DNA from 3 places in the Bacillus sp. CZDM1 genome. Region 3 is predicted to be linked to each of the others. Evidence: riboswitches for the same ligand, from Rfam matches in the RefSeq annotation. Region 3 holds a riboswitch; each other region holds the start of a gene.
What was found. A riboswitch is a leader RNA that binds a small molecule or an ion and turns the genes downstream of it on or off. The one in region 3 is predicted to bind cobalamin.

Region 1: it holds a riboswitch for cobalamin, as region 3 does, so the genes downstream of both, ACY3XC_RS23695 (anaerobic ribonucleoside triphosphate reductase) here and ACY3XC_RS11740 (ABC transporter substrate-binding protein) in region 3, are expected to answer to the same signal.
Region 2: it holds a riboswitch for cobalamin, as region 3 does, so the genes downstream of both, ACY3XC_RS12415 (ribonucleoside-diphosphate reductase subunit alpha) here and ACY3XC_RS11740 (ABC transporter substrate-binding protein) in region 3, are expected to answer to the same signal.

The regions. Positions count from the first base shown of each region.
Region 1 covers NZ_JBUESO010000014.1:6,349-14,550, forward strand. The annotation lists gene ACY3XC_RS23675 (competence protein ComK) at 1-446, opposite strand, end outside; gene ACY3XC_RS23680 (hypothetical protein) at 748-1,590, opposite strand; gene ACY3XC_RS23685 (sigma-70 family RNA polymerase sigma factor) at 1,936-2,427, opposite strand; gene nrdG (anaerobic ribonucleoside-triphosphate reductase activating protein) at 3,162-3,650, opposite strand; gene ACY3XC_RS23695 (anaerobic ribonucleoside triphosphate reductase) at 3,647-5,503, opposite strand; cobalamin riboswitch at 5,708-5,884, opposite strand; gene ACY3XC_RS23700 (MFS transporter) at 6,134-7,321, opposite strand; gene ACY3XC_RS23705 (3-isopropylmalate dehydratase small subunit) at 7,350-7,847, opposite strand; gene ACY3XC_RS23710 (3-isopropylmalate dehydratase large subunit) at 7,844-8,202, opposite strand, start outside.
Region 2 covers NZ_JBUESO010000004.1:445,183-453,384, forward strand. The annotation lists gene ACY3XC_RS12405 (flavodoxin domain-containing protein) at 1-311, opposite strand, end outside; gene ACY3XC_RS12410 (ribonucleotide-diphosphate reductase subunit beta) at 292-1,335, opposite strand; gene ACY3XC_RS12415 (ribonucleoside-diphosphate reductase subunit alpha) at 1,364-3,649, opposite strand; cobalamin riboswitch at 3,808-3,985, opposite strand; cobalamin riboswitch at 4,133-4,313, shown strand; gene metE (5-methyltetrahydropteroyltriglutamate--homocysteine S-methyltransferase) at 4,475-6,769, shown strand; gene glgA (glycogen synthase GlgA) at 6,846-8,202, opposite strand, start outside.
Region 3 covers NZ_JBUESO010000004.1:299,844-308,045, forward strand. The annotation lists gene ACY3XC_RS11715 (bifunctional adenosylcobinamide kinase/adenosylcobinamide-phosphate guanylyltransferase) at 1-236, opposite strand, end outside; gene cobD (threonine-phosphate decarboxylase CobD) at 218-1,294, opposite strand; gene cbiB (adenosylcobinamide-phosphate synthase CbiB) at 1,269-2,234, opposite strand; gene ACY3XC_RS11730 (adenosylcobinamide amidohydrolase) at 2,231-3,697, opposite strand; gene ACY3XC_RS11735 (FecCD family ABC transporter permease) at 3,701-4,762, opposite strand; gene ACY3XC_RS11740 (ABC transporter substrate-binding protein) at 4,728-5,693, opposite strand; cobalamin riboswitch at 5,855-6,047, opposite strand; gene ribH (6,7-dimethyl-8-ribityllumazine synthase) at 6,121-6,588, opposite strand; gene ribB (3,4-dihydroxy-2-butanone-4-phosphate synthase) at 6,616-7,746, opposite strand; gene ribE (riboflavin synthase) at 7,784-8,202, opposite strand, start outside.

The DNA of each region.
Region 1 (8,202 bases), on a different contig from region 3:
TTCGTGAGTCGTTTTAATTGGTTGGCTGTTTGAAGTTTATTGTTAAAAGCAGTTAATTTTGCATCGACAAGCATGAAATGACCGTTGCTCCATTCTACCTCGGTCTTGTTGCCAATTGCTTTGGTGTTGACAATATGGTCGGGATTAAACCAGATGCAGTCTTGTTTTTGTGGGGATTTGCTTGGAAAAAGGCAAACGCTTTGATAGGGATTTACAATGATTGGACACTTAACGGTCTTATTAAGAATGTATTTTGCTCCAGCTATTGCTCCCCGTAAATCAAAGCCTATGTATTTTAATGTATCGTCTAATAAATGTAGTGGAGCTCTGTCCACCAGTAACGTCGTTTTTTCTACCATGATCCTGGAACACAGCTTCCCATTTTGGTCATATTCACCCATCACAAGGATCACTTTCTTATCAATAAAGAAATTTTTATTTATAATCGTACTCCACTCCCTTAGGTGCTATAAATTCGAAGGTTTACTAACTGCTATTTTGAGAAAAACTTTACCAGATAAAATGGATTTCTATGTTTCATGGTTTGGCCATGTCTTTCCTTTACATAAACCTCCTTCATTAAGGCAATGTATGCGGTTACCTTATAAATCTATTAAACGCTAATTGGGACTTTTTTACTGCGGACTATAGCAAACAGATTCGTCATAATTCGGGTGAATTTTGACAAAGATGCGACATTTTTTGCGATTTGGTTCCTTTCCTGTTCACCGAGGGCAATAAAATCGTTTATTCATTTGGCTGCAACCAATCCCAGTCTGGGTTTATGCCATCTAGAAAAGTATAGGTTATGGGTGTTGTAGTCCCCATTGCCGATATCTTTTCTAAATAGAATGTCATGAATTTGTTGTTTAAGATTCCATAAAAGTAGGCGAGCGGATTTTTTACAAGATGGGTCCTTTTTATTTTTCGAATCAGTTGTCTAAAAGCCTGGATGGAGATGTCTAGTACATCTTCTGTGTCATTCGCACACTCAAAGCGAAAAGCAGTAATTTGCACCATCTGCCAATATTCTTCAATGGTTTTTGCATCGGTGAAAAAGCATTTTACTAGCTGTACAAAAGGTTGTGGTACTTTACTGTTTACATAGGAGTAATCTAATGTTGACGGTTCTTCGTAACGTTTATTTATCTTTTGATTGTTTGTTTTTATAAGATTACTAGTTTCATATTGGTGGTTCACTTTTTCCGCTTTGGGTAGTTCATTCGTTGGAAAACGGTTAAACTGATATAAATTGCTAGACTGCGAACCGTTCTTCCTTTCTGTTTCAAAGACCGTGATGATCCCATATTCCCTTGCTTTCAAAATCATTCGTTTAAAGGTAGACCTTGATATGCCGTTATCATGGTATTGTGCGTGAATTGATTTTAAGATGGTTCCGATTTTGGCATTGCATACGCCGGGAACTTTGGCGGCAAATCGCACGAGCCTTTTTAATCCTACCAGCTCACCCTTAGTAAAATCATGCTTGTGTTCTAATGACCACATCTCCATATGTTGATTAAATTCTTGTAGGGAACTAAATTGCGAGAACTGCTTAAATTCTTCCGTATTACCCGATTTTATACTCATGATTCATAACACCCTCTCATCACCAAGTTTAAAGTGTTCCTTCGTGAGAGCTTAATGTGAAGGTTCACGACTAGCACTTCTACAATAACGAGATTGGCTGAGTAAATCGAACTGCCCATTTCTTCTTTTGAGGACATTTTTAGGGCCAAACGTCAAAAAACGCCTTAAAAAATGACTTTTGAAGGCGTTTTTTGATATTTGTGCTTGTTACTATCCAAGATTTAAGATTGAATTCGTGCCTGTCACTCCCCGAGTTATATCCGATTTTGTCGGATATTGTAAAAGCACCTTAGAAACCCGGGCAGTTTAGGTAATAAACACACTGCCCAGGTTGAAATAAAGTTGTTAATGATAAGTTGCAACTTTTTGCTTCATTTTTCTTATTGCCCCTAATTTCCAATGCTTAACGGCAGAAACGGTTACCTTTTCGCTTTCCGCTATTTCTTTAATGGATAGCTGATTGATAAATGATTTCATTACCCATGCTGCTTCCTTTTTCGTTAGGCCTTCGCAATATGATTGGATGGTTTCTTTCTCAAGAAAAAGTGGTGATTCCTGACCTTCAATCCTTTCCCAAAACTCCTCCTGCTGTGGAAGAATATGTTTCTCCTTATATTGGTTGTTCTGTGTCATATCAGATAACATTTTCCCTTTAATAGACGTGTAGGCGTAATTCGAAAAGCTGCCTTTTCGTTGGTCGAAGGATTGTGTAGCCTCCCAAAGGGCAATTAATCCCGTCTGATAGAATTCATGTTGATTTTTATAGATGTGCAAGGATTTAATAATCTTACGAATCATCGGTTGATACTGTACAACTAACTCGTCAAAGCTCTCCACTGATAAAGTCCTTCAGGCAGCGCGCTTCCGATCTATTCCTAGGTAGCTTTACCATAATCCATCCATTGGGAAACTTCGAATCTTGGAAAATTGAATTTAACAGAGAAAATGAGATTTATAGGGTGAAATTTGATTCAAATTGGAACAACAAGCCCCAAATATGATTAGAATGTTAAAAAGTATAAGAGATAAAAAGACCGAAAAAGCCGTGGGGACGGTTCGTGTGGTTTCCTCATTCATATATTAGTAGAGTTCACCATGGAAGTGGTTGAGGGATAGAAAAGAATGATTAAGAACATAAGACTATATCCACGACAAAAAAATCACTAGAAAACTGCACAGGTTCGTTTTTATATAAGGATTCTTGGCGCTTTTAATCAAACGTTTGATTGACATTTCGTACAGTAGATGTGTGTCAGGTTATGACCTTTACTAGTTTCTATTGTCTATTTTGAGGAAGGTCATAACTACTCTCTACTTTTTTTCAGCAAATTATTCATTTGAAAACAATAGAAAGTTCTTTTACTAAAGGGACTTATTGTCTATTTAATCAAACGTTTGATTAGGGGAATTCGGATTAACTAATCGATTGATTAGAATCACTACAGATGTTGGCAGTGCAGGGTTTGACCTTCTAAGAAGCGTTGGAAAGTGTCGAAAAGGTGGTATAGTGAAAATGGTGATATTTGTATTGATTTATAAATTTATAAATTGATGCAAATATCACCCTCGGCTCACCACTGGCGCCCCCAAAGAATGGTAGTATCACCTATTATACTTCTTTGTACATCGATGATCCGCTGATTGGACGAACCTCTGAATAGAACTCGTAAGTCCTTTTTTGATAATTCAAAGCGTCCATCTATCATCACATCTAGATAATGTACTATCTCTTTTTTATGCTCAGGTAATTCCTCAAACACATAACCAGTATATAGCCATATATTCTTGTTCGTCTTAGCTTTGATTTCCTTAACAAGCATCAATGTTTCCTCGTATTGAATGGTAAGACTATCTCCGCCACTAATGGTTACATCGGCGATGGGATTTTCTTCGATTATTTCAATCAATTCACTTATGCTATATTCTATCCCATTGCTTGCATTCCAAGAGGAGGGATTATGACATCCCTCACAATAATGCGTACAACCTGATACATAGATGACCGTACGGATGCCGTTTCCATTATCCGTAGCGTCCGTGTCAATCTTCATGATTCTCATTTCTTACACCCATGTTTTACTCTATTCATTTCTTCTTTACGTTTTGAGCTGTTCCATTTTTCCATGCTTCCTACCAAGTATCCAGTTATTCTTCTTATGCGTTCTATATCGTCGTGATTATTACACTTAGGACATTCGTTGTAAATCACGCCATTGTATCCGCACTGAAGGCAGCGATCAACGGGAACATTAAAACTGCCATACCCTATCCCATTTTCTTTCATTGCCACCACATACGTTTCTAGGGCATCGATATTTTTTGAAGCATCTTCTGCTAATTCCACATAGGTAATGTGACCAGCATTTGTTAACGCATGATAAGGTGCTTCCTTTTTAATCTTATTGATTGCATTAATCTTATATTCGACAGGGACATGATTGCTATTCGTAAACCATTCCTTATCTGTTACTCCTTTGATGACCCCATGTTTTTTTCGAGCGATTTTTAAAGCTTTCCCTGCATAGGATTCGGCAGGTGTTGCTAGCAATGTATAGTTTAATTTCGTCTTTTCTGTTAAAAGATCCATCTTTTCTTTCATGAAGGAAACCATTTTTAAGCCTAGGCTCTGAGCTTCGTCGCTTTCTCCATGATGTTTTCCAATCAGGGCAACAAGGGCCTCCGCTAAACCAACATAACCAACGGATAATGTACCTTGACGAAGAACTTCTTTTAGAGAGGTATCTTTGTATAGTTCCTCTGAATTCCTCCATATTTGTTGCCCATATAAGAATTTAAAATTTGCAGGTGTCTTTGTTGATTGATATAAGAGCCTTTCATATAGTTGTTGACTTGCTAGGTCAACATAATGGTCCAGCTTCTTAAAAAATTCCTCTACGTTATCTGCTTCTACCGCAATCAAAGGCAGATTAATTGAAGTAAACGAGAGGTTTCCTCTCCCCACGGGCGTTGACTTGCCATTTACATTTGTGAGTACCCTTGTTCTACACCCCATTGTGGCGATATGTGTTTCAGGATCTTTTTCTTTGTAATCGTGTAGATTGAATGGAGCATCTACAAACACATAGTTTGGAAAAAGACGTTTTGCTGTTGTTTCAAGCGACAGCCTGAACAAATCATAGTTGACATCACTTTGTTTTAAATTGATACCATCTTTTACTTTAAAGATTTGAATTGGGAAAATCGGCGTTTCTCCATTTCCTAGCCCTTTTTGAGTAGCAAGAAGCATATTCTTAACAAGCATTCGCCCTTCCTTTGAAGTGTCTAATCCATAGTTAATACTGATGAAAGGGACCTGTCCGCCACCGCGGCTGTGCATGGAATTACTATTGTGAATAAAGGCTTCACAAGCCTGATAGACATCTCTATCTGTCAGCTCCCAAGCTTTTTCTTCTAGGTCGCAGCCAGCTTGAACGCTTTCTAATAATTGAACGTTCTTCTCGTATGTCTTATATATATAAGGTGCTAAATCAAAATCAAAGTTACTCATTGCTTGACCGCCGTGCTGCTGGTTTTGATTCGATTGAAAGATGATAGAAGCTAAAGCCATTGCCGACATGATACTGTTTGGTTCACGCATATGACCATGGCCGGTATCAAAACCATCTTTTAACACCTTTGCTAATGGGATTTGCACGCATGTTGTCGTGCCTGATGCATAGTAATCCAAGTCATGAATATAAATATAACCATTCATATAAGCTTGTTTTACTTCGTCAGACAATAAGTGTTCAATTGCGTAATACTTCGCACTAGTAGAAGCGAAGAGTCCCATCATACCCATAGGGCTCTTGCCATCGACATTCGCATTCTCTTGTATTAAATCTTGATTATTGCTACCAACAATTTCATTGAATTCCGCTAATAAATTAGAAAAAACCTGTTTCGTTTCCACATTGGACCTCCTTGTTTGCTCAGAACCATGGAACCCTGGGGACGGTTCTGATGGCTCTTTTCAGTGGCAATTGACTTTTATTTTGAACAACAAAAAACCCATCAAAGTTGATGGGTGAAATAACGTGGAATCATCTATAAACAGCATTCATTCACTGCTAATAGTCAGAATAGCCCCGTTATACCTCCCCAACTCCCGAAGAAGATAATACGTATAAAAATGGCAGGTCTCCTGACTTATGCTTCTTCCTACTCTAATACCTTCCCATCCTAAGACAGTGGATTACTTAGTTCGTCAGCATTTACAGTTGCGGGTACAGCTCTGGACTTTCACCAGATTCCCTATTACGTCTTATTTGACGCCATTATTATCGGTCAATATCTATATATAGTATTTTATAGAAGATAAAAACACTAAATATTGTATAATTTACTATAATATACAATCTCTACTTTGACAACCATTTTTTACTAGGGGATTTTGGAGTCAGCGTATGAAATCCGGGTGACAGGCACCATCCAGGTTCCGATGGCTATGAGATAGCTAGTAAGTAGGTAAATAGGTAGTAGGAAACGTGAGAACCATCCCTAGGGAGTCGGATACGATTTGGATAAGCATGGTTTTCTATGATCACATAGATTGCGATTTATTATTTTTGACTAATTTATCTTTTCTAATTTCCTTGATTCTGCTCGCAATGAATGTACCAATGCCAATAACAGTAGAACTAACCATAAAGATATGAATAATCCCTAATATATTTGCCAGTACTCCCAAAATAAGAGGTGTAGTAACTTGAGTTAGACGATTAACCGTTAGTCGAATTCCTAAAGCTTCGCCAACACGACCGTTAAGGGCATGCTCAATGGTAAGCGAAATAGATAATGGCTGTCCAATTCCTAAGCCCATTCCAAGTATAAACGCGATTATACCAGCTATTATCATTTGTGGAAAGAAGGGTAAAGCTGAATACGAAACACACGTAATGATCATAGAGCCTATAAAAACATGAATCATTCCAAAACGATTGATTAAAGGGGTCATGCAGAACCGAATAATGACACTTGCGATCCCGTTTATCGAAAGCAGCAGCCCAATGATAGAGTTACTGTAACCAAAGTGTAATCCTAGCAGTGGGAAAAAGGTGAAGTATAGATCTTTTGCAAATAAGATTAATGAGCTGAAGAGTAAGGCTACTCTCAATCCCGGTATTTTTAGTAAATCCAAAAAAGTTGAATGGCTTGTTACTGAAGAAGTAGAATCTATCTCCTTTTTAATAGGATATACATTCGGAATGAAATGGATGAGAATGCAGCTTACGAGTCCGAATAGGCTTAGTCCGAAAAAGGTTTTGGGGAAGTTGAATGAATCTGCGATGATTCCACTTAGCAAAGGGCCAAGGAGAGTTCCGGCTGCTACCCCCAGGCTAAACCAAGAAACATATTGATTTCGATTTTCCTTGGTAGAGATTCTTCCAACATAATCTTGAGCAGATAGAATGAATATGGTTTGAGCAGAACCCGCAATGAGTTGTGATACATATAATCCGAAAAAGTTAGGAAGGAAACTGGGCAGGATGATTCCTAAAACGCCCAGATATCCCCCAATAAGTAAGGTTATTTTAGAATTAAGCTGATCGATCACTTTCCCGAGCACAATGGCAAAAATTAAGGGGACCAAGGAAAATAGACTCGTAATGAATCCGATGTGATTAATGCTTCCTCCTAATTCATGTGCAAATAAAGAAACGGTTGGACGTGTCCCCATGATCATCAACATATAAAGACCTGCGATACATACGATAGAGAAAATCTTCATAGTTACACCACTTTTAGGCAGAATCAATCTACGATAATTGATACGTCCCTCTCTTCTTTAAATATGGGACAAGCCCTCCATCATTGATAATGTCAATCATCACTAAGGGCATTTCTGACCCCTGGTATTTTACGGATGTTGTTACATTTTCTACTTCACCTGTAGTTAAATTTACTTCTAGTTTATCCTTATCGCTAATGGTGTGATCACTGATTTCAAGAATAGGTAACCCAATATTAATGGCATTTCGATAAAAAATACGAGCAAAGGATTTTGCAATCACAATCGAGACACCGGCTTTTTTTAGAGCTAACGGTGCTTGTTCTCTAGAAGATCCACAGCCAAAGTTACTGCCTGCAACTAAAATATCTCCATCCTTTAATTTCGCTCGGAAATCAGGATCTAAATCTTCAAAAACGTGGTCAGCCAATTCTTGCATATTTAATGTTTTTGTATATTTACCAGGGATAATTCGATCGGTATCAATGTTATCCCCATAGACATGAGCAGTTCCATTTAAGATCATTTCACTTCCTCCTTCATAAGCTTTGTAGGATTTGTAATCTTTCCGAATAAGGCGGATGCTGCAACAGTAGCTGGAGAACCTAGGTATACATTTGAATTTCTGTTCCCCATCCTCCCTCTAAAGTTACGATTGGTAGAGGAAATGACTCCCTCATCATTACCAGGAACACCAAGATGTGTACCGACACATGGCCCGCAGCCGGATGGAAGGAAGGTTGCTCCAGCACGTACAAGTATTTCAGCCGTCCCATCTTGAATTGCTTTTAAGTAGATTTCATTAGAAGCTGCTGCAACCATAAACCTGACATCAGGATGAACTTTTTTGCCCTCTAAAATAGTGGCGGCTTCATGTAAAT
Region 2 (8,202 bases), 150 kb from region 3:
AACATTGGATAAAAGCTATCTCCTGTTCCAAAAACGGCAGTCGTAATGTCTTTTCTCTTAATTGATTCAAACGCTTGATAGAGCTGCCTCATTTCCATTGGGATTTCACCATTTCCCCATGTGTACGTTCCTATGACAACTGCCTTATATTGGCTTAAGTCTTCCAATGAAAACTCATTTATACTATAAATTGATATATTGACTGACATCCCTAGCAAGATTTGATAAAGTTCTTCAGCTAATTCTTTTGTGTTTCCGGATACGGACGCATAAATAATAACAACGGATATTTTACAGTTCTTCAAATCCATTGGACTGCGAGACCTTTGAATAGGTTCTGGACTTTTGTTCAAAGAAATCCGATTTTGTCTCATTCATCATTTCATCCCCAAAAATTTGAATCCACGGCATCGGATTGTTTCTTTCTTTATAAAGATTTTTCAAGCCAAGCTGTTTCAACCGCTTATTTGCCAAATATTCTACATACCACTCGAATTCTACTAAATCAATCCCTTTTATGTCAGATAAAATGTATTGAGCCCACTCTTTTTCTAGTGCAACAGCCTCATTAATCGTTTCATAGACATAGTGGATATTTTCATCCGTATGAAGTTCAGGGTTTTCAGTTAGAAGAATCCGAATAAATTGAGAAATAAAATAGGCATGCTGCATTTCATCTCGTTGAATATAACTAATCATCGTACTTGTTTTCAGCATTTTTTGCTGACGTGCTAAATGGTAGAAAAAAGCAAAACCGGCGTAAAAGAAAATCCCCTCTAGATTGATGGAGTTTACACTTAACTTAAATAACGATTGTGACGTTGGATTTTGTCTAAATTCCTCATATGAGTCTAAAATTAATTGATTTCGTTTTAGGACAATGTGATCACTTTTCGCTTGATTAAATCGATGATTTTGTTCACCTATCGGTATAAGTGAGCTAAGTATATAAGAATATGACTCATTATGAACGGCTTCTTGTTGTGAAATAACCGCAAAGATCGCTTTGAAACTAGAGTCCGTCACATAATCCATAACTTGACTCATGGTTGGTGTTTGCAAGCTATCAAGTGAAGCAAGCTGCGTATTAATACGTAAAAACACATCCTTTTCATGATTACTAAGGGATTCCCATTGTTTTATATCATCCTGCATATTAATTTCTTGCGGTTTCCAAAAGTTCGATAATAGAGTTTGATATAAGTCGTACATTTTCGGATAGGCAATATCATTCCAATTAAGAATACCTGAAGACTCACCATTTATGATCCTAGTGGATTTGTTTGGAAAATCTGGATTTAGTAATTTTATTTTGGTTAATGGTGTATGTATCATCAAATAAAAACCTCCTCGATCGTTTCTTTTAACTTTGACATGCTTCACATTCTTCTATCTCAGTTTGCGATGTGCTTCTTACGTAATAGGTTGTTTTTAATCCCTGCTTCCACGCTTGCATATGAAGATTTAATAACTCTATTGCTTTAATATCATGACGAACATAGAGATTAAAGCTAATCGATTGGTCAATATGGCGCTGCCTGGCTGCGTTTTGCAAAATACTCCAATTCTGATCCAGAACATGCCTGGTACGTCGATAAAAGTTGTAACTGTTATGGTCTAAATCAGGTGCGGTGACTTTAAACTTGAAATTTTTCTTCTCCTCTGCGTATTCAACTGCATATAAAGGATCGATCCCATCTGTTGAACCACCAATCTTTGCAGTGGATGAGTTTGGGGCGATCGCCATCATCCAGCCATTTCGAACCCCATACTTTGAAATATCCTCCATCAATTGGTTCCATCGGTCTGATTCATACCCTTTCCGTTCAAAGTACTCGCCTGATTGCCATTCTGAACCTTCAAACTTCTTATAGGCACCCTTTTCCTTAGCTAATTCCATAGATGAACGAATCGTAAGATAAGCAATTTCCTTATATAGTTGATCAGCAAATTTAACAGCCCTTTCGGATTCCCAAAAAATCCCCTCTAATGCGAGAAGGTGATGCCAGCCAAACGTACCTAACCCCACTGGACGATATTGCTTATTTGTCACCTCGGCTTGTCCGACAGCAATGGTATTCAGATCAATAACATTATCTAACATTCTCATTTGAATAGGGATTAATCTTTCTAATACATTGGCTTTTACAGATTTCGGCAGATTAATAGATGATAGATTGCAGACAACAAAGTCTCCAGGTTTTCGAACTATGACAATATTTCCTTCTTCATCCTTAAATTCTTTAATAATGGTAGTGGCAGACATATTCTGGGTTATCTCGGTACACAAATTACTGCAAAAAATCGATGTACGTCCCTTTCCTCTTACATGTTTGTTGGGATTTTGACGATTTACTTCATCGCGATAAAACATATATGGAGTACCTGTTTCTAATTGAGAAATCATAATCCTTGCCATAATATCCATAGCTCGATAGGTTTTCCGAGGAAGTAGAGGATGGTTGACCGCTTCTTCATACTTTTCAGTAAAAAACTTTATATCGCACTCATCATAAAAATCTTCCAAACCGAGGGGATTTCCTTCTTGATCCTTCCAACCCATCATTTGTTTTACTTGATGCGGACAAAAGGTATGCCATTCTCCAACACTTCTGCCGTTTTCATCAACTTCTTCTAACTTTTTCATAAACAAGTCTGGTATCGAAACACCTGTAAAAATATCATGAGCCTTACGTCTTTCGTCCCCGTTGTTTGTTTTTAAGTCTAAAAAGCCGTTCATAATATCTTTGTGAAATACATCTAAATAAACGGCAATCGCCCCTTGCCTTTGTCCCAATTGGTCAACACTCACAGCCGTATCATTAATAAGACGAATCCAAGGTACCACCCCAGAGGAATTACCTTTAAATTTCTTTATATCTGAACCTAAGGCACGTACCTTGCCTAGATAAACGCCTAGACCGCCACCGTCCTTACTTAATCTAGCAATATCCCAATTGTTCAAATAAATTCCATCTAATGAATCTTCTACTGTATCAATAAAACAGGAAGAGAGCTGGCCAAAACTTTTCCCAGCATTTGATAGTGTTGGTGTAGCAACGGTCATGTACAAGTTGCTTAGTGCCCAGTATGCTTCTTTAACATAGGTTAATCTGATTGCCTTTTGTTCCTTTCTCATTAATGTCATGGCGATAATCATAAACCGTTCTTGAGGCAATTCGTATAGGTTTCCTTCGTAATCTTTTGCTAAGTAACGATCTGCTAGTAAAAACAACCCTATATAATTAAACAAATAATCCCGTTCTGACGATATTTCTGCTCCTAATATTTCAATCTCTTCTTTTGTGTAATCTTGTAATAGATCCTTAGAGTAGATTCCTATTCTAGTTAATTCAGCAATCAGAATGTAAAAATCTCCGTATTTTTTTTCCGACTTATCCCCCCTGCTTTTTGACGCATTCTGATAAAGTTCCTGTAAATACAGATTTGCTGCAAGAAAGGTCCAATTTGGGTCGGTCATTGAGATTTGATTTAATGCATAAAGAAGTGAGTGTTCATAAATTGAAGACTCTTCAAGATTATCAATCTTTTCAAATAATTCAGCTGTATCCAGATTATATTTTTCAGATACTCTTTTCACTGCTGCAAAAACTGTATCTTTTTCTGAATAAACACGATTTACTGCCATAGCCATTCCTCTTTTCTATCGAATTGACTTCGAGAGTGAAACAACAAAAAACCCATCAATGAAGATGGGTTCATAACGTGGAATAATCTATCATACAGTACTTAGTCACTGTAATAGTAGGCATACCCTCGTTATATCCTCCCAACTCCCGAAGAAGATAATACGTAATAATAATGGCAGGTCTCCTGACTTGTGCCTCTTCCTACTCTAATCCCTTCCCGTCCAATGACAGTGGATATGATTATTTCGTCAGCACTTACAGTTGCGGGTACAGCTCTGGATTCTCACCAGATTCCCTATTAAGTCTATACAGACACCATTAAATTTGGTCATTATCTATATTTAGTGTCACAACCTTACAATCAACACTAAATATTGTATAACAACAAATATAATATACATTATCTACTTTGACAATAACAAAAAAAATTCTCAGAAAATTATGTACGAATGTTTTTTTGTATGTTATATTAATTGGCAATTACATATCGTGTAAGAATTGGTGCCAAGCTGAGGCTTGGCTTAAAAGGGAAGAACGGTGTAATTCCGTCGCTGTCCCGCAACTGTAATTCGGAGTGAATCACAAATACCACTGTCTTTTGATGGGAAGGTGTGATGAACATTGATGATGAGCCAGGAGACCTGCCAATTCTAGTACACACCAAATACCTACGTGGAATAGGTGGTGACCTTCGTACGACAAACGAGTTATGAGTTGTTTGATTTCTTAGACATACCTTTAACTTGAATGTATAGCCATTTCCTTTTCATGGAGATGGCTTTTTTGTATTTGGAATATGTAAATGTAAAGGAGGAATGGTAAAAATGAATTTAGTGAGTACAGCCATTGGTTACCCCTACATTGGTGGTAATCGAGAGTGGAAACGCTGTGTGGAATCTTTTTGGAAGGATCAGATATCAGAGGAAGAGTTTATCTTTGAGATGAAGACCATACGCTTGAATCATTTGAGGCACCAGCAAACATTAGGATTAGACATTCTCACGGTCGGAGATTTTACTTTTTATGACCGTATGCTAGATCTCGCGACCATGTTCGGTTTAATTCCAGCCCGTTATAAATGGAAAAGTGAAAAGGTAGATTTAACAACTTATTACGCAATGGCACGTGGAGCAAACAATGTTGTAGCTTCTGAAATGACAAAGTGGTTTAATACAAACTACCATTACATTGTTCCTGAGTATGAAGACAAGCCACTAAAATTAACTCAAAACTACATTTTAGATTATTTTTTAGAAGCGAAGTTTGAACTAGGTCTAATTACAAAGCCGACCATTATAGGTCCCTATTCTTTTGTTCAATTATCGAAGGGTTATGATTCACTATCCAAAGCATCCTTTATTTTAAGACTCTTACCTCTTTATGCTCAAGTACTCCAACAACTTGTAGATGCAGGGGCAGAGTGGATTCAAGTGGAAGAACCAGCATTAGTCCTTTCACTAGCACCTGAAGATGTAAAACTAGTTCAACAAATTTATAAACAATTAAGAGTTGAAGTCCCAGCAGCGAAATTGATGTTACAAACCTATTTTGAAGGACTATCAGCGTATGAAGAGCTCATTCAATTACCTGTTGCAGGAGTTGGTCTTGATTTTATTCATGGTGCTGATGAGAATATGTCTTCACTCCGTAAATACGGATTCCCAGAAGATAAAGTATTAGGGATTGGAATCATAAATGGGCGTGATATTTGGCGGGCAAATTTGGCTGAAAAAGCAATGATGACAAAAGCAATTTTATCTTTAAGCGGTGTAAAGGAAGCTTGGGTTCAATCTTCTTGCAGTATGCAGCATGTTCCGGTGACAACTAAATCTGAAAAGACTCTTGATGCAACATTACTAAATGCATTATCCTTCGCCGATGAGAAAATCATTGAGTTAACACACATAAAATCCTTTGTTTCAGACGAGAATTGGTCAGGAAATAAAAGTGTGTCACAAAGTATGGCGGCTATTCAAGCCTTAGAACAGCATGAGACGAGGAAAAACACACGTGTGAAGGAGCTTTTGTTACAAGTTAAACCTGAGAATTTCACACGTCCAATGCCATTTAAGGAACGTCAACCTTTACAGCAAGCGTCGTTACAATTACCAGATTTTCCAACAACAACAATTGGCAGCTTCCCACAATCGGATCAAGTAAAACGAACACGAACAGCATGGCGCAAAAATGAAATAACAGACTCTGATTACGCTGCGTTTGTGAAAAGTGAAACAGCACGTTGGATAGAAATCCAAGAAGAAATAGGCCTTGATGTCCTCGTTCATGGTGAATTTGAAAGAACAGATATGGTCGAATTCTTTGGTGAAAAGCTGAAAGGTTTTGCTTTTACAGAAAAAGCCTGGGTGGTATCATATGGGTCACGTTCTGTAAAACCACCGATTATCTACGGTGACATCGAGTGGACATGGCCAATGACTGTGAAGGAAGTAGTAGAAGCACAGCAATTAACGTCTAAGTATGTTAAAGGAATGTTAACAGGCCCTGTCACCATCTTAAATTGGTCTTTTGTCCGTGATGATCTTTCTCGTGAACATGTAGCCAACCAAATTGCCTTAGCCCTGAAGGAAGAAATTCAAGCATTAGAAAATGCGGGCATCGCTATTATTCAGGTGGATGAACCCGCATTACGTGAGGGCTTGCCACTAAGAAAAGAAGACTGGAAAGAATATTTATTATGGGCAGTAAATGCATTCAAGCTCGCGACTTCTAGCGTCAGAAATGAAACACAAATTCATACGCATATGTGTTATTGCGAGTTTAATAACTTTATAGAGCCAATTCGGGCACTTGATGCAGATGTAATTTCTATCGAAACGTCTCGGAGTCATGGGGAACTACTACAATCACTAAAACAAAATCCATATGAACTTGGTATCGGTTTAGGTGTGTATGATATCCACAGCCCGCGTGTTCCAAGTGTAGAAGAAATCGACACCATATTAAAAGACAGCTTAGAGATTATTTCAAAAGAACAGTTTTGGGTGAATCCAGATTGCGGTTTAAAAACACGACATGAAGATGAAACAATTTTCTCATTAAAAAATATGGTGACAGCTGCACGAAAACTACGCCAGCAACAGCAACAACAAACTGTTTAAACTGCCTATAAAAGGAAGAAGATGTAAGCTGCAAATGTACTTACATCTTCCCCTTTTGAATGATAGCAAGGATCCTTTATTCTACTGTGCCTTCAAGCAGTTCCTCGTATATTTCATTATATTTCTTCGCAGACTGTAACCAACTATAATCTTGAGTCATTGCATTTTGTATTAAGCGGCTCCAATTTTCATTTTGATGATAAAAATCTAAGGCTCTTCTGACGGTATGCAGCAAATCATGGGCGTTCAAATTCTTAAAAGAAAATCCATTACCAATATGAGTTGATTCATCATAAGATTGAACGGTATCATTTAATCCGCCTGTTTCTCTCACGATGGGTATTGTTCCATACTGCAAGGCAATAAGCTGTCCTAACCCACATGGTTCAAACTGCGAAGGCATTAAAAACAAATCTGCCCCTGCATAAATTTGATGGGCTAACGCCTCATTAAAACCAATGAATACTTTCACTTTATCCGGGTATTCTTGGGCCATTTGATTAAAGAAGTTTTCAAAATGAAGGTCACCAGAACCAAGCAAGATGAATTGTACATCATCCTGAATCATCTCGTGAAATACATGCAGGACTAAGTCTAAACCTTTTTGCGGTGTTAAGCGTGTTACCATTGCAATTATGGGTGTGCTATCTTTTTCGGGCAATCCGAAATAGTGTTGTAAAACTTTCTTATTTTCTAGTTTTCCTTCTATGGTATCAAGGTCATAAGAAACAGCGATATCTCGATCAATTCTTGGATTATAAACTGAATCATCTATACCATTTACAATTCCTATGAGTTTATCGCTGTGCTTTCGTAATAGTCCATCAAGCCTTTCGCCAAAATAAGGAAATTGAATTTCCTCTTTATAGGTCGGGCTGACGGTTGTTACACGATCAGATGAAACGATACCACCTTTCATAAAGTTAACATTTCCATAAAATTCGAGCTGTTCCATGTTAAAATATTGAGGATCTACTTGTAACAGTTCACTAATTTTCTCAAATGGGAAGATACCTTGGAATTGCAAATTATGAATCGTAAATACGGTTTTTATTTTTTCATACATTGGTATATGACGATACTGGAACTTTAATAAAAAGTTCACCATGGCTGTATGCCAGTCATGAGAATGAATCACATCAGGAATAAAATCTAGATGTGGTATACACTCGAGTACTGCTTTTGAGAAAAACGAAAATCGTTCTCCATCATCGTCTTGTCCATACAATGAACTCCGATGAAAATAATATTCGTTATCAATAAAATGGTAGGTAATTCCATCAAGTTCCATATTAAAGATGCCACAATATTGATTCATTGATCCTACCTGTACTTCAATGGATGTTTTAAATTGGAAAGATTGTTTAAACTCATCAGAAATTAAACTGTAATTCGGTAACATTACATGAACTTCTGTACCTAACTTTTTTAAC
Region 3 (8,202 bases):
ATCTCCCCAATATTTTGAGACTGTTCAACCGTTCTCCATTGGAAATTTTCAGCTTCACGGTCATTCTGATGCTTTGCAATTCGGTCCCGCATTTCTTGGTCGGAAGCCACACCTGTTGCCAAATAGTTTAATTTACCACCATTTTCTTTTGCGAGCTCTAGTGCCATTTTTTCAGCAAAGCTGCTTTTCCCGCTTCTAACCCCGCCAGAAATAAAGATTAATGAAGCTGCCGCCATTCCAGCAACACCTCCATTAATTTACTATTTTCTTCCTTGCTTTTTATTGCGAAGCGAAGCCAATTTCCTTCCAACCCTGGAAAATTAAACGTGTGGCGGGGAATGATCCCCTTGTGCAAAAGAAATTCAAAAAAGCTAAACTGATCCTTGAGACAGGGATCTCTTAACAAATAAAAATTAACTTGGGAAGGTGTAATCACAAAATTTTTCTTCTTAAAAAAAGTAAATAACCGTTCCCGCTCTTCCCAAATATAGACTTGGGTCTGTTTAATGAATTTTTTATTTTGTAAACAAAGATCACCCGCCAATAATGCGATTGTATTGATACTCCAATGCGGCTGCAATGTGCTAAGTTCCGCAATGATGTTTGAGGGGGCAGCTGCATATCCTAAACGAAGTCCTGGAATCGCAAACATTTTTGTCATTGAACGGATGATGATTAAATTCGAGAACCTATTTATGTAAGGAATAAAAGAATGATAATCTATTAAAAAATCATAGAATGCTTCATCCAAAATCACGAAGCAATTTTGTTTTTCACATTCCTCAATAATTGAAAGTATTGTTGATACAGAATATTGAATACCCGTCGGATTATTTGGATTACACAAGAATAAGGCATCTGCACTCGGTAATTTTGGGCGTAGCTCATCCATACTTAGCGCAAAATTTGGCTCTTTCAGTTGATGATATTGAATCTCACAATGATTAGCCCGACAAGCCTTTTCATATTCAGAAAAAGTTGGTTCCACCACTATTACCTTTTTACCTGTCAGAAACCTTGCCACAAGGGTAATGAGTTCAGCTCCTCCATTTCCAATTAAGATGGAATCATCAGAAATTTGTTCACTTTCTACTATCCTGCTCTTAAGTTGTTCAGCAAATGGGTCTGGATACACATTAATTTCCTGATAAAAATCATTCCATTTCTCTTTCAGAACGGAAGGCGGGCCTATAGGATTAATATTTGCACTAAAATCTATATACTTATCTGGGAGCGAAAGCCCCATCGACTTAAAAAGGTGCTGCGGATTAGATCCATGTGAAGGCCAATTCAAGAATCATCCCTCCTATCCATAAAAATAGCAAAAATAAAAAAACGGTTTTATCTAAGATTCTATTAGCCAATAAAATATGACCTGCTTGAATAGGTTGTAGAGGCTCCCCCATCTTTGCCCGGTTTGAAAGTATTCCTTTGTAATAATTGATACCGCCTAGCTGAATACCTAAAATCGCAGCCACCGCCGCTTCACCCCAGCCGCTGTTTGGACTTGGATGCTTCTTTGCATCTCGTAACAATATCATCAACGCCCGTCGATACTCCATTTTGATAGGCTTTGTCCCGATTAGCATAAGGATTCCCGTAACCCTGCTGGGAATCCAATTCATTACATCATCCCACTTAGCAGAAGCCCAACCGAAATCTTTAAATCTCTCATTCAAATAACCTGCCATTGAATCACAGGTATTCGTTGCCCGATAAACCAGTGCCAGCGGAGCACCTCCAATCAGCGCCCAAAACAAAGGAGCTGTCACCCCATCACTCGTATTTTCAGCCACCGTTTCGATTGCTCCTCGTGCAATTTCACCTTCATTTAAAGTATCTGTATCTCTGCCAACAATGTATGAAAGTTTTATTCTTGCGCCGGCCAAGTCGCCTTTTTCTAAGGGACCATAGACATCAAGCGAAGCATCCTTTAGACTTTTTTGGGCAATTGTTGTTGCAATAATACAACTTTCAACAACAATCCCTGCAATAGGATGAATCCGATAACTAATTACTACAAGTAAAATTCCGATAGAAAATACTATCAATAGTACAAAAAGGAGCATTAAAATCCCTTTGATTCTTTTATTTTGTCCGTGGTTTAACACTTTTTCAAAGAATGAAATCAACGATCCTATCCACCTAACAGGATGCGGCCAATTAGGTGGATCCCCTACAAGCTTATCAATGAAATAAGCAATGGTTATGGCAGTTAAATGATAAACTATCATACGAATTTCCTCTTTTGAGATTTTCGAATACCCTCTGTCGTGCACTCGTAAACGGCTTTTCCAATCAGTTTTCCTAAAGGAGTAATCGTACCCGCATACTCTAGAATTTCTCCAGCCTGTGCAGCGGCAATTAAAATACTATCTGTGGAAGTCCCCGTAGCAATGGTGCCTGTCACTCCATCCATAACCTTTAAATCATGGAGCGCTTTCGCTTTTGCTTCCGTTGCAGTCATTATAGATTGAATAAATGCTTCCTCCGTTAATTCACCATTAACGAATATCCATGTATTGATGGTGCCAGGCACCTGTTCAAATGTATGCTGTACACTTTTGGAGGAATCGACAGCGTTACCAACACCTGCCGTTACCACAACAAAAAGTGAAAAACCTAACCCTTCGATGTGCTTATAGGCAACATCTTCAAGGACGACTGCTGTCATCATTCCAACTGTTTCAGAAGGTTCAAAGCTATTTGCTTTTAAAAAGTCTGCCATTTCTTTGCGATGATCGCTGCAGTTATAGTCTTTTCCAACGTGACGATTAACAAACGTATGATGCCAGCCTGTTCCCGATCCAATAACCCCAGAAGACATCGTCCTTAATGGAGAAGGGGCTTTTATCTCGATAAACTCTTTGGTCATTCGCAGCAATTTTTCATCGATTTGAACTTTTTCCATATCCTGCTTCTCTTCGGGTAATAACACCATTTGTGGTGCAGCTACTCTTGGATGGGGATGCTTCTTAATTTCGGTATGATAAACGTCTCGTATTCTTTCTTCCCTAAGCACTTCATTCGGGATATGGTTTATATTAATACTTCCGTTTTCAAGGAGAAGCAAACGATCGCAGTATAATCCTGCAAGATTTAAATCATGAAAGATGGAAAGGACTGTCAAACCCGTTTCTGTCGTCCAGTGTTTTAACAAATCCAGCAATTCTTTCTGATAGGATAAATCTAAGTGATTGGTTGGTTCATCTAAAAGAAGAATTTCCGGTTCTTGGGCAAGTGCCTGCGCCAGAAATACCCTTTGTTTTTCGCCGCCGGATAACTCTTGGATATTTTTATTTTTGAAAGAAGCGATACCTGTCTGTTTCATTACACGCTGCACGATGCTTTCATCCTTTTCTCCCCATGTCTGAAACCAGCCCGTTTGATGGGCATAACGACCAAGAGAAACGGTTTCTTTTACGGTATAGGAAAAGGATTGCGTAGAATGCTGTGACAAAACAGCTACGATTTGTGCAAGCTGTTTTGAATTAAACTCCTGTAGACGTTTACCTTTAATGAAAATATCACCTTTTGCAATCGGCAGGATTCCACTTATCATTTTTAACAGAGTCGTCTTGCCGCTTCCATTAGGTCCCAATATACCGAATAACTCACCAGTTTGAACTTCAAAGGAAATATCCTTTAATACAGATTCATCTGAATACCCGCCTGATACATCTTGAACCCTAAGCATCCTTTATCCACTTCTTTCCGTTCTTTTTCTCTGTAATAGGATTAATGCAAATACTGGGGCACCAAATAAAGCCGTTATGACTCCAATCGGCAGCTCTGTTGGAGAAATAATTGTTCTCGAAATTAAATCTGCCAAAATTAAAAATCCACTTCCCGTAATAATCGATAATGGCAGCAGGTGCCTATGATCAGGACCCCACAATAATCTTGAAAGATGTGGAATCACCAGCCCAACAAAACCAATCGTCCCTGAAACCGCAACTGCAGCTCCTGTTAATATCGATCCTGCAGTCAGGATCATTAGTTTTCTCTTTTGAACGTTCACACCTAAGTGGTGGGCACGTTCTTCACCAAAGGACATAGCATTTAATTCTTTTGTATTAAAAATAAGGATGACTGATCCTAGAACAAAAAAAGGTAAAATAATTTTTATGTATTCCCAGCCTCTCATCGATACGCTACCTAAAAGCCAGCCAATAATCTGCCTAAGTTCATCACCGGTTAAAGCAATCATGAGTGAAATAATCGCACCGAGAAAGGAACTAAAGATGATTCCTGTTAAGATAATCGTTTCCACCCTCATCGAGCGTTCAATTTTTCGGGCAAAAGCTAACACTAAAAATATCGTAACCCATGAAAATAAGATACTGAGTAAGGGCAGCGTGAAGCTTCCAATAAAAGGGATTGATAATTGGAAAAATAATGTGAGGACCGCCCCCACGGACGCGCCCGATGATACACCTAACGTATAGGGGTCCGCTAAAGGATTCCTTAATAGACCTTGAAAGGCTGCTCCTGCAATGGCGAGAGATGCTCCTACTAAACCAGCCAATATAACTCGTGGCAAACGAATGTTTAAAACGATACTCGAAAACATGGGGTCAATTTGATCTAGTGAAATAAAGCCAAATAGCTTCGACATGATGATTTGGATAATGGTAAAGATAGGAACCGAAACGGTTCCTATCGAAATTCCTAATAAAATTGAAAGGAGCAGGAAGCTTCCTGCTATCAAATAGGCTAATACTTTATTATTTAAAAATTTCCGGATAGACAGCCTTTGCAAGTTCCTCTACTCCTTCTACAATCCTTGGGCCTGAACGTGTAACAGTATCAGAATCCACATCGATGACTTGCTTGGTTTTTATTGCATTGACATTTTCCCAACCCTGTCTGCTTAACAATAGTTCTGTTGCATTTTCCGTATAAAATCCATATGTAGTAATGATGACATCTGGGTTTCGCTCAATGATTGATTCTTGATCCATTTTAATCCAGCCTTCTTGATCGCTTGCAATATTTTCAGCATTAATCAAACTGATCATTTCATCCATAAATGTGTTTTTTCCGGTTGTAAACACATCCGGAGCAGGAGATACTTCTACAAACACCTTTTTCTTTTCGTTTATTTCTTCAGCTTTGGCTTTAATTTCTGTTAATTTATCCTGCATCCCTTTAATTAGTTCTTCAGCTGCTTTTGTTTCACCAGTTGCTTTTCCAATCATGTTGATCGTATCATACACCTGTTCAAAATTGAGTGCATCATTAATGATTAAAACAGCAATTCCAGCATCTCTAAGCTGTTGGAGTCCTTCTTTCCCATTATCAGCAGTTGATTCATGTGCCAATACTAGATTGGGTTGTAAAGAAATAATTTTTTCGATGTTTAGGTTCATATCACCGATCTTCTCTTTTGATGCAACATCCTCCGGATAGTTGTCAAAATTAGATACACCCACAACTTCTTCACCAAGTCCCAGCGCAAAAGCAATCTCTGTATTACTTGGAATCACAGAAACAATTTTTTCTGGTTTTGCCTCAATTGTAACCTCATTATCTAAAGAATCTTTAATGGTTACGGGAAAGGCCGTTTCCACTCCTTTTTGCTCAGTGCTGCTGTTTTCTTGATCCTTCACAGGTTCTTTCTGTTCCCCACATGCTGCTAAAGCACCTATTGTTAATAAAAGAATAAGTAATAATGATGATAATTTTTTCATTGTTCTTCCCCCTAATGACTTTGCGTCAAAATACATCATTAAAAATGCCTGCACCTAAAAAACAAAAAACATCTCTACGATTAGTAGAGATGTTGGTTTGATTAGATTCCATTATAAAAAATGACTCTAGTCGTCCACACCTCCCTATCCTCGTAGGTTTTTTGGGGCACAAGAATTAGGCAGGTTTCCTGGCTCATGGTCATAGCTTCCTACGTCTTCCCATCAAATTGACAGTGACATAATGTAGGTTGCTCCCATTTACAGTGGCGGGACCGCGTTGGCATTTAACCAAACTTCCCTTTTAAGCTAAAAACTTTAAAAAAGTTTTTAAGCACCTATTCTACAAATATTTTTATGATAGACCTATTATATCGAATAAAAATTCAAAATGTATCATTTCCCACAAATTTCTTCAAAAAAGATCTTATTATTCCATATTTCGGATTAAATTAGCCATTTCTATAGCGCCAGTTGCTACATCCCAGCCCTTATTACCAGCTTTTGTTCCTGCACGCTCAATTGCTTGTTCAATCGAATCTGTTGTTAAAACTCCAAAAATAACGGGGATACCGCTATCCAGATTAATCCTTGAAACACCCTTGGCTACTTCATTACATACATAGTCAAAATGTGGAGTAGAACCGCGAATAACGGTGCCTAATGTAATAACAGCATCATACTTTTTACTATTCGCCAATTTTTGAGCAATTAGCGGAATTTCAAATGCTCCTGGCACCCAAGCGATGTCCACATCTCCATCACTTACCCCATGTCTTTTTAAGGCGTCCTGCGCACCGCTTAACAATTTGCTCGTAATAAACTCATTAAAACGTCCGACAACAATTCCGATTTTTAAACCTGAGCCTACTAAATTACCTTCATAAAAATTACCCATGATAATACCTCCATAAATGTTAATGTTTTATTTTTTTACCTTTTCATCTAGTATTTCCATTTGCAAGGGAACCGTTTCAATGATTTCAAGATCATAGCCCTTAATGCCTTTGATTTTTCGCGGATTATTGGTTAACAACTTCATTTTTCTAATCCCTAAATCCTTTAATATTTGGGCACCGATTCCAAATTCCCTTAGTTCTTCTCCAGTACCATTCTTTTCATTTTCGTCTAAGGTGTTATGACCATCCTCCCGTAATTTATTTAGTAAACCACGGCCTCCCTGACGTATATATAGGAGCACACCATTTCCTTCTTGTTCAATTTGTGATAATGCTACATGTAACTGTGGTTTGCACTGACATTGGAACGAACCAAAAACATCGCCTGTTAAACACTCTGAATGCACACGAACAAGGATAGGATGATCAGGATTTATTTCACCTTTTACTAATGCTAAATGTTCTTTACCATCAATTACGTTTGAATACCCTGCAGCCTTAAATTCACCAAATTCCGTTGGTAAATTGATTTCGATTTCGCGTTTGACTAGTTTGTCTTTTTTATTGCGGTATTCAATCAAATCTTTTATGGTAATCATCTTCACATTAAGCTCATCGGCAATTTTACGCAACTCCGGAACGCGTGCCATTGTGCCATCGTCGTTCATGATTTCACAAATGACACCAGCAGGCTTAGAGCCGCATAGTCTTGCTAAATCCACGGCCGCTTCGGTGTGTCCTGTTCTCCTCAAGACTCCGCCTTTTTTGGCCACTAATGGAAAAATATGTCCTGGACGCTTGAAATCAGAAGGCTTTGATTCCGGATCAAGCATGCTTAATACTGTTGCCGACCGTTCAAAGGCTGATATCCCTGTAGTTGAAAATTTATGGTCAATACTAACTGTAAACGCCGTACCATGTACGTCTGTATTTACGGCTACCATTGGGAAAAGTTCTAATTTCTGTGCTAACTCCTCATCAATCGGAACACAGATTAATCCTCTTCCATGCGTAGCCATTAGATTGATTACCTCAGGTGTAGCTTTTTCAGCCAAGGAAATAAAATCACCTTCATTTTCTCGATCCTCGTCATCACATACAATGATGACTTTGCCGTTTTGCAGATCTATCAATGCTTCTTCAATCTTATCAAACACGTCTTTTCTCCCCTTTCTAAGTTCCGTTGATATGTAATTAAGCAAAACCATTCTCTTCTAAAAAACTCGCGCTAATTCCGGATGGACTCTTTTTGTTACTATTATTTTGACTGTTTGTTAAAAAATGTCCAACATACTTTCCAATCATATCGCATTCTAAATTGACAATATCACCTGATTCCTTAAGACCAATAATACTTTCAGATAATGTATGCGGGATGAGTGATAAAGTAAATGTTTCATCTGTGACTCCAAATACAGTCAGGCTTGTACCGTCTACGGCAATTGAACCTCTTTCGATTACATACCTTAATATTTCTGTTGAGGCTTCGATTTCGTAATAGATTGCATTTTCAACCTGTTTTTTACTTTTAATTACACCCGTTCCATCAATATGGCCTGAAACGAAATGACCTCCAAACCTGCCCCCTGCAGCCATTGCTCTTTCGAGATTCA